Regions from separate parts of the Neobacillus sp. OS1-32 genome, predicted to be linked through region 1. Evidence: a T-box and tRNA genes for the amino acid it is inferred to sense, from the RefSeq annotation. Region 1 holds a T-box; the other holds one or more tRNA genes.
What was found. A T-box is a leader RNA that pairs with one kind of tRNA and senses whether it is charged. The one in region 1 lies ahead of leuS (leucine--tRNA ligase), so its partner is inferred to be a tRNA-Leu.
Positions count from the first base shown of each region.

Region 2: it has a tRNA-Leu gene. The T-box ahead of leuS (leucine--tRNA ligase) is inferred to sense a tRNA for this amino acid. The anticodon was not compared.

Region 1 is NZ_CP133263.1:46,779-50,268, reverse strand. Features, by position in the region: partial or broken gene leuS (leucine--tRNA ligase) at 1-1,878, opposite strand, end outside; gene RCG24_RS00325 (hypothetical protein) at 1,864-1,995, shown strand; T-box leader at 2,018-2,238, opposite strand; gene RCG24_RS00320 (glycogen biosynthesis protein GlgD) at 2,455-2,619, opposite strand; gene RCG24_RS00315 (YtzC family protein) at 2,616-2,897, opposite strand; gene RCG24_RS00310 (tRNA modification radical SAM protein MnmL/YtqA) at 3,093-3,490, shown strand, end outside.
Region 2 is NZ_CP133263.1:784,035-787,524, forward strand. Features, by position in the region: rRNA gene RCG24_RS04150 (23S ribosomal RNA) at 1-1,745, shown strand, start outside; tRNA gene RCG24_RS04155 (tRNA-Leu) at 2,013-2,096, shown strand; tRNA gene RCG24_RS04160 (tRNA-Gly) at 2,111-2,182, shown strand; tRNA gene RCG24_RS04165 (tRNA-Pro) at 2,252-2,328, shown strand; tRNA gene RCG24_RS04170 (tRNA-Ala) at 2,332-2,407, shown strand; tRNA gene RCG24_RS04175 (tRNA-Met) at 2,423-2,496, shown strand; gene RCG24_RS04180 (RNA-guided endonuclease TnpB family protein) at 2,803-3,490, shown strand, end outside.

The DNA of each region.
Region 1 (3,490 bases):
AAACGGCGGGAACCGTCCAACCCGTTGGTCGACCAGGCAATCGAGGCATCCAATGGTCCCATGAACATTTCATATAAGCGCAGGGTATCAGCACCATGACTTTCAATGATGTCATCTGGATTAACAACATTTCCCTTTGACTTACTCATCTCTTTCATTGCCTTCGCCTAAAATCATTCCTTGGTTAAATAGTTTTTGGAATGGCTCTTTTGTTGGTACCACGCCAAGATCATATAAGAATTTATGCCAAAAACGGGCATATAGTAAGTGCAGTACGGCATGTTCAGCACCGCCAATATAAATATCAATAGGCAGCCAGTGCTTTAATTTTTCTGGTGAGGCCAGTTCCTGATCATTTTTCGGATCAATATAACGTAAATAGTACCAGCAGCTGCCAGCCCATTGCGGCATTGTATTGGTTTCGCGGCGGCCTTTTTTCCCTGTTACCGGATCGACAACATTGACCCATTCTTCGATGTTCGCAAGTGGTGACTCACCGGTGCCGGATGGTTTAATATCCTTTGTGTTCGGCAGTGTCAATGGAAGCTGATCCTCCGGAACTGCTGTGGTGGTACCGTCCTCCCAATGAATAATTGGAATCGGTTCACCCCAGTAACGCTGCCGGCTGAACAGCCAATCGCGCAGGCGGTATGTCACTTTCTTCGTCCCAATGCCTTTATCTTCAAGCCAGGCGATCATGTTCGAAATCGCATCAGCTTTATTCAAACCGTTTAAGAAGTCGGAGTTTATATGTTCACCGTCGCCGGTATAAGCCTCTTTTGTAATATCGCCGCCAGCAACAACTTCCTTAATTGGCAGGTCAAATTTCCTGGCAAACTCATAGTCGCGCTCATCATGGGCCGGTACTGCCATAATTGCCCCGGTACCGTAACTTGCCAGTACATAGTCGGCAATCCAGATTGGCATTTTTTCGCCATTGGCCGGATTTATTGCATAGGCACCGGTAAAGACGCCGGTTTTTTCTTTGGCAAGGTCGGTACGTTCAAGATCACTCTTGGATTTGATTTTTTCAAGATAGGCCTCAACTGCCGGGCGCTGTTCTGCCGTGGTAATTTTTTCGACAAGCTTATGCTCAGGTGCAAGGACCGCATAGGTTGCCCCAAAAAGTGTATCAGGACGAGTCGTAAATACAGTGAATATTCCGTCATGTCCTTCAATTTGGAAGTTGACCTCGGCCCCTTCAGAACGGCCAATCCAGTTGCGCTGCATTTCTTTTAAAGACTCGGGCCAATCGAGCTCTTCCAGATCCTCAAGCAAACGGTCGGCATAAGCGGTAATCTTCAACATCCACTGCCTCATTGGCCGGCGTTCTACCGGATGGCCGCCGCGTTCGCTTTTACCATCAATCACTTCTTCGTTAGCTAATACAGTCCCCAGTGCCGGACACCAGTTAACCGGAACTTCATCCACATAGGCAAGGCCTTTTTCCCACAGCTTTAAGAAAATCCATTGTGTCCATTTGTAATAGTCCGGATCGGTTGTGTTGACTTCACGATCCCAATCATAAGAGAAACCGAGCGCTTTAATTTGCCTGCGGAAGGTATCAATATTTTTTGCTGTAAATTCTGCCGGATCATTCCCAGTATCCAATGCATACTGCTCTGCAGGTAGACCGAAGGCATCCCAGCCCATCGGGTGCAGCACGTTGTAGCCCTGCATCCGTTTCATCCGCGAAAGTATATCTGTTGCGGTGTAGCCCTCAGGGTGTCCGACATGGAGTCCGGCTCCTGATGGATATGGGAACATATCTAAGGCGTAGAATTTTCGTTTATCATACTCTTCGCTTGTTTTAAAAGTTTTTTCTTCTTCCCATCTTTTTTGCCATTTTTTTTCGATTTTTCGATGATCGAAACTCATTATGATTTCCTCCTATTGAAAAATAAAAGCGGAAGTGCCTTCGGAACAAGCACAGCTAGTTCCTGCGATGATGATTCTCAGGAGATCTCCTTAGTGGCAGGCGCTGCCGCCAAATAAAATAAAAAAACCCCCATCCCCACACAGGGACGAGAGGATTATATGTATCTTCCCGCGGTACCACCCACATTAGTGCTAATGCACTCGCTTCATTATCCTTAACGCGGAAAACGGCAGACATTACTGTCACTTCATATCTGCAACTCCTAGGCGAGTTCATGATGTCCCCCGGTTGACTTTCACCAGCCGTCAACTCTCTTGTAACGGTTTTTCACCACTACTGCTCCTATTCACTGTTGTTGACTATAAGAAATATAATGTAAATATTATTTTATTAAATTTTCTAACAGGATGCAAGTAAACTTAAACCTAATTTCATTCTTAACCAAAAATTATTCCGATAAACACAAGATCCAGAACGTCAATGAACAATTGCTACCTTTCTGTTCCGCAAATGAAATCGATAAAATTTAAAAAAATCTCCCAACCACTGTTGAGAGATTTTGCCATTACGTGCGATTATTCTTGATGAGACTTCGATTTTATCGGCTGGCTGCCGATATTTTCATATTTCTTTTTTGCCTGTTTTATTAAATCCCGGTCTTGGCCCAGTTCAATGTCTTGGTTATTGATGCCATTTCGTGTCTTTTGTTCAGGGTTTTGCTGTTTAGAACGTTTTTTCAAAACTGTTCTCCTCCTCTTGTCCCCTTTAAAATCATATTGTTTTGCATCTGCTGAATTTGCAGCCGCATCCGGTGAAGTTGTTCTCTCTGCGGTCCATTGGCACTATGCGCCATTGTTGCAATATCCTGGTATGTCTGCTCCAGCCGCTGCAATGCTTGATAATAATTATCGTCATTATATTGTTCCTGCAGACTGCTTTGTTTATATTGGTCTTCAGCAAAGCGAATCGTGTCCTCCACCTGCTGAGTTAAGTTCGACATCGAATCACGCGTAGCCATTAAAGAACCCCCTTTGAGTCAACACGCCTTGAAGCATACTGCTTCAATTCTTATTTTGTTCTCGATTCCTTTTCCTATTACATAAACAGATTGATAATTACTGGGAATCATTTTGAAACCATTACATTTGGATATGCTTTATAGTTCATGATAAAATTATTCCTATGCTTAATTTTTAAAAAGGAGGTTTGCTGAATGCTTCAGACAAAACCTTTTCCATATGCCTCAGACGATAAACGTTACCATACGTGGAATTATCATTTACGAAAGCAATTTGGCCATAAAGTGTTTAAGGTGGCGCTTGATGGCGGCTTTGACTGTCCAAATCGTGACGGTACTGTTGCCTATGGCGGCTGTACTTTTTGTAGTGCTGCCGGTTCCGGTGACTTTGCCGGAAATCGGACTGAAAGCTTAGTGACACAATTTAATGACATCAAAGCGAAAATGCATTCGAAATGGAAAGATGGGAAATATATGGCCTATTTTCAGGCTTTCACTAATACCCATGCCCCTGTCCGAGTGCTTCGCGAAAAATATGAAACCGTCCTTGGCCTGGATGGTGTTGTCGGCCTTTCGATTGCAACCCGGCCTGA
Region 2 (3,490 bases), 740 kb from region 1:
ACGTATCACCGAAGCTGTGGATGGACACCGCTGGTGTCCGTGGTAGGAGAGCGTTCTAAGGGCGTTGAAGCTGGACCGGAAGGACTGGTGGAGCGCTTAGAAGTGAGAATGCCGGTATGAGTAGCGAAAGATGAGCGAGAATCTCATCCACCGAATGCCTAAGGTTTCCTGAGGAAGGCTCGTCCGCTCAGGGTTAGTCGGGACCTAAGCCGAGGCCGAAAGGCGTAGGCGATGGACAACAGGTTGATATTCCTGTACCACCTCTGAATCGTTTGAGTGATGGGGGGACGCAGGAGGATAGGGTAAGCGCGCTGCTGGTCATGCGCGTCCAAGCAGTTAGGCTGGTGAATAGGAAAATCCGTTCACCGTGAGGCTGAGCTGTGACGGCGAGGGAAATACAGTACCGAAGTTCCTGATTCCACACTGCCAAGAAAAGCCTCTAGCGAGATTCAAGGTGCCCGTACCGCAAACCGACACAGGTAGGCGAGGAGAGAATCCTAAGGTGAGCGAGAGAACTCTCGTTAAGGAACTCGGCAAAATGACCCCGTAACTTCGGGAGAAGGGGTGCTTTTTAGGGTGTCAAAGCCCTGAGAAGCCGCAGTGAATAGGCCCAGGCGACTGTTTAGCAAAAACACAGGTCTCTGCGAAGCCGCAAGGCGAAGTATAGGGGCTGACGCCTGCCCGGTGCTGGAAGGTTAAGAGGAGGGGTTAGCTCACGCGAAGCTCTGAATCGAAGCCCCAGTAAACGGCGGCCGTAACTATAACGGTCCTAAGGTAGCGAAATTCCTTGTCAGGTAAGTTCTGACCCGCACGAAAGGCGTAACGATCTGGGTACTGTCTCAACGAGAGACTCGGTGAAATTATAGTACCTGTGAAGATGCAGGTTACCCGCGACAGGACGGAAAGACCCCATGGAGCTTTACTGTAGCCTGATATTGAATTTTGGTACAGCTTGTACAGGATAGGTAGGAGCCTGAGAAACCGGAGCGCTAGCTTCGGTGGAGGCGTCGGTGGGATACTACCCTGGCTGTATTGAAATTCTAACCCGCACCCCTGATCGGGGTGGGAGACAGTGTCAGGTGGGCAGTTTGACTGGGGCGGTCGCCTCCCAAAGTGTAACGGAGGCGCCCAAAGGTTCCCTCAGAATGGTTGGAAATCATTCGCAGAGTGTAAAGGCACAAGGGAGCTTGACTGCGAGACCTACAAGTCGAGCAGGGACGAAAGTCGGGCTTAGTGATCCGGTGGTTCCGCATGGAAGGGCCATCGCTCAACGGATAAAAGCTACCCTGGGGATAACAGGCTTATCTCCCCCAAGAGTCCACATCGACGGGGAGGTTTGGCACCTCGATGTCGGCTCATCGCATCCTGGGGCTGTAGTCGGTCCCAAGGGTTGGGCTGTTCGCCCATTAAAGCGGTACGCGAGCTGGGTTCAGAACGTCGTGAGACAGTTCGGTCCCTATCCGTCGTGGGCGCAGGAAATTTGAGAGGAGCTGTCCTTAGTACGAGAGGACCGGGATGGACGCACCGCTGGTGTACCAGTTGTCTTGCCAAAGGCATCGCTGGGTAGCTATGTGCGGACGGGATAAGTGCTGAAAGCATCTAAGCATGAAGCCCCCCTCGAGATGAGATTTCCCATAGCTTTAAGCTAGTAAGATCCCTGAAAGATGATCAGGTTGATAGGTCAGAGGTGGAAGCGTGGTGACACGTGGAGCTGACTGATACTAATCGATCGAGGACTTAACCAAATTCGAAAAGCGGAAGCGTCCGCTTAGCAACGTATGGCTTGGAGGGCTTTGACTGAGATAAAGGAAACACGAAGAGTGAAACGATTCGATGTTGACTTATCGTAGGGAAAAGACCGAAAGACACTAGTTGCTGGACGCTGGAGCTGGACAATTAATATAAGCGAAACTCGTTCTTATAACTTCTTCTGTATTATCTAGTTTTGAGGGAATGAAACCTCTATATTAAGCATCTATATTATATGATTGACTTTACAATTATTTAAATATGCGGGTGTGGCGGAATCGGCAGACGCGCTAGATTCAGGTTCTAGTGGTAGTAATACCGTATGGGTTCAAGTCCCTTCACCCGCATCAAGGTTTAAATTGCGGAAGTAGTTCAGTGGTAGAACACCACCTTGCCAAGGTGGGGGTCGCGGGTTCGAATCCCGTCTTCCGCTTATCCATATGCAAATATTGTTGATCGTATGGATTATTGTTTCTCTTACTATTATGGATTCCTATTACATCGGGAAATAGCTCAGCTTGGTAGAGCACCACGTTCGGGACGTGGGGGTCGCAGGTTCAAATCCTGTTTTCCCGACCATTTGGGGTCTTAGCTCAGATGGGAGAGCGCCTGCTTCGCATGCAGGAGGTCAGCGGTTCAATCCCGCTAGGCTCCACCATTGGAATTGAATTATGGCGGTGTAGCTCAGCTGGCTAGAGCGTACGGTTCATACCCGTAAGGTCGGGGGTTCGATCCCCTCCGCCGCTACTTAAAAACATTTTATAAGCTATATTTATTGACACGTATGTGGTTTCATTTTAAAACTAAAGACAAAAGATTATTTAAATAAATGACGTTTTCCTCTATTATGAGGAAAACGTTTTTTTATTCCTTTCGGCAAGAAGACTCCATCTGATTTGTGTTACGGGCACAAGCCTAACAATTCAGGTGGTGATGAATTGCTGTCAGCCAATAGGCTGAAATCTTTTGTTTGGTTTGCATCGTGATCCCACTACTCATAGAACAGATGTTTGTTTAATTCAGTGTGAACTCTCTAGAAAGGTGGTGAACAAAATGACCAGGAAAAAGGCAGTTAAAGTATTGCGTAAACAAAAGAAAACCGAAAACATTCAACGTTTCACTCAAAAACAGAATATCGGACGTAGTATCCTTACAGCTAAAGAATTTCGTCTACTTCAACATATGGCACACAGCTCAAAGGCATTGCGAAATGTTGGATTGTATACGATTAAACAAAGCCTCTTGAGCAAGGGCAAGATGGCTACTGTAAAAGAAGTTGACGCTGCCATGAAGGCAGATGTTAATTATTGGGGCGTTCAATCAAACTCTGCTCAAGCCATTCGCCGAGCATTGTTTTCTGATGTAAAGAGCTTTTTTAAAGCATTAGAACAGTGGAAGAAAAGCCCAGAAAAATTCACTGGTCGTCCTAAGTTTCCAAAGTATTCTCGTTCTACTGAAAAACGAATCATCGAAATCTATCAAGTTCCGAAAGTTGATAACGATGGATACTGGATGATTCCAATGAATGTTGAATTTAGAAAACGGTTTGGTTCTATCAAAATCCGAATGCCTAAAAACTTGTTAAATAAAAAAATAGCCTACATTGAAATTGTACCCAAACAAAAAGGTCGGTTCTTTGAGGTGCATTACACTTATGAAATGCAAATCTCTCAAATGAAGAAGCAGCGGGCGACCACAACGAATGCTTTGAGTTGCGATTTAGGTGTAGACCGATTGCTGA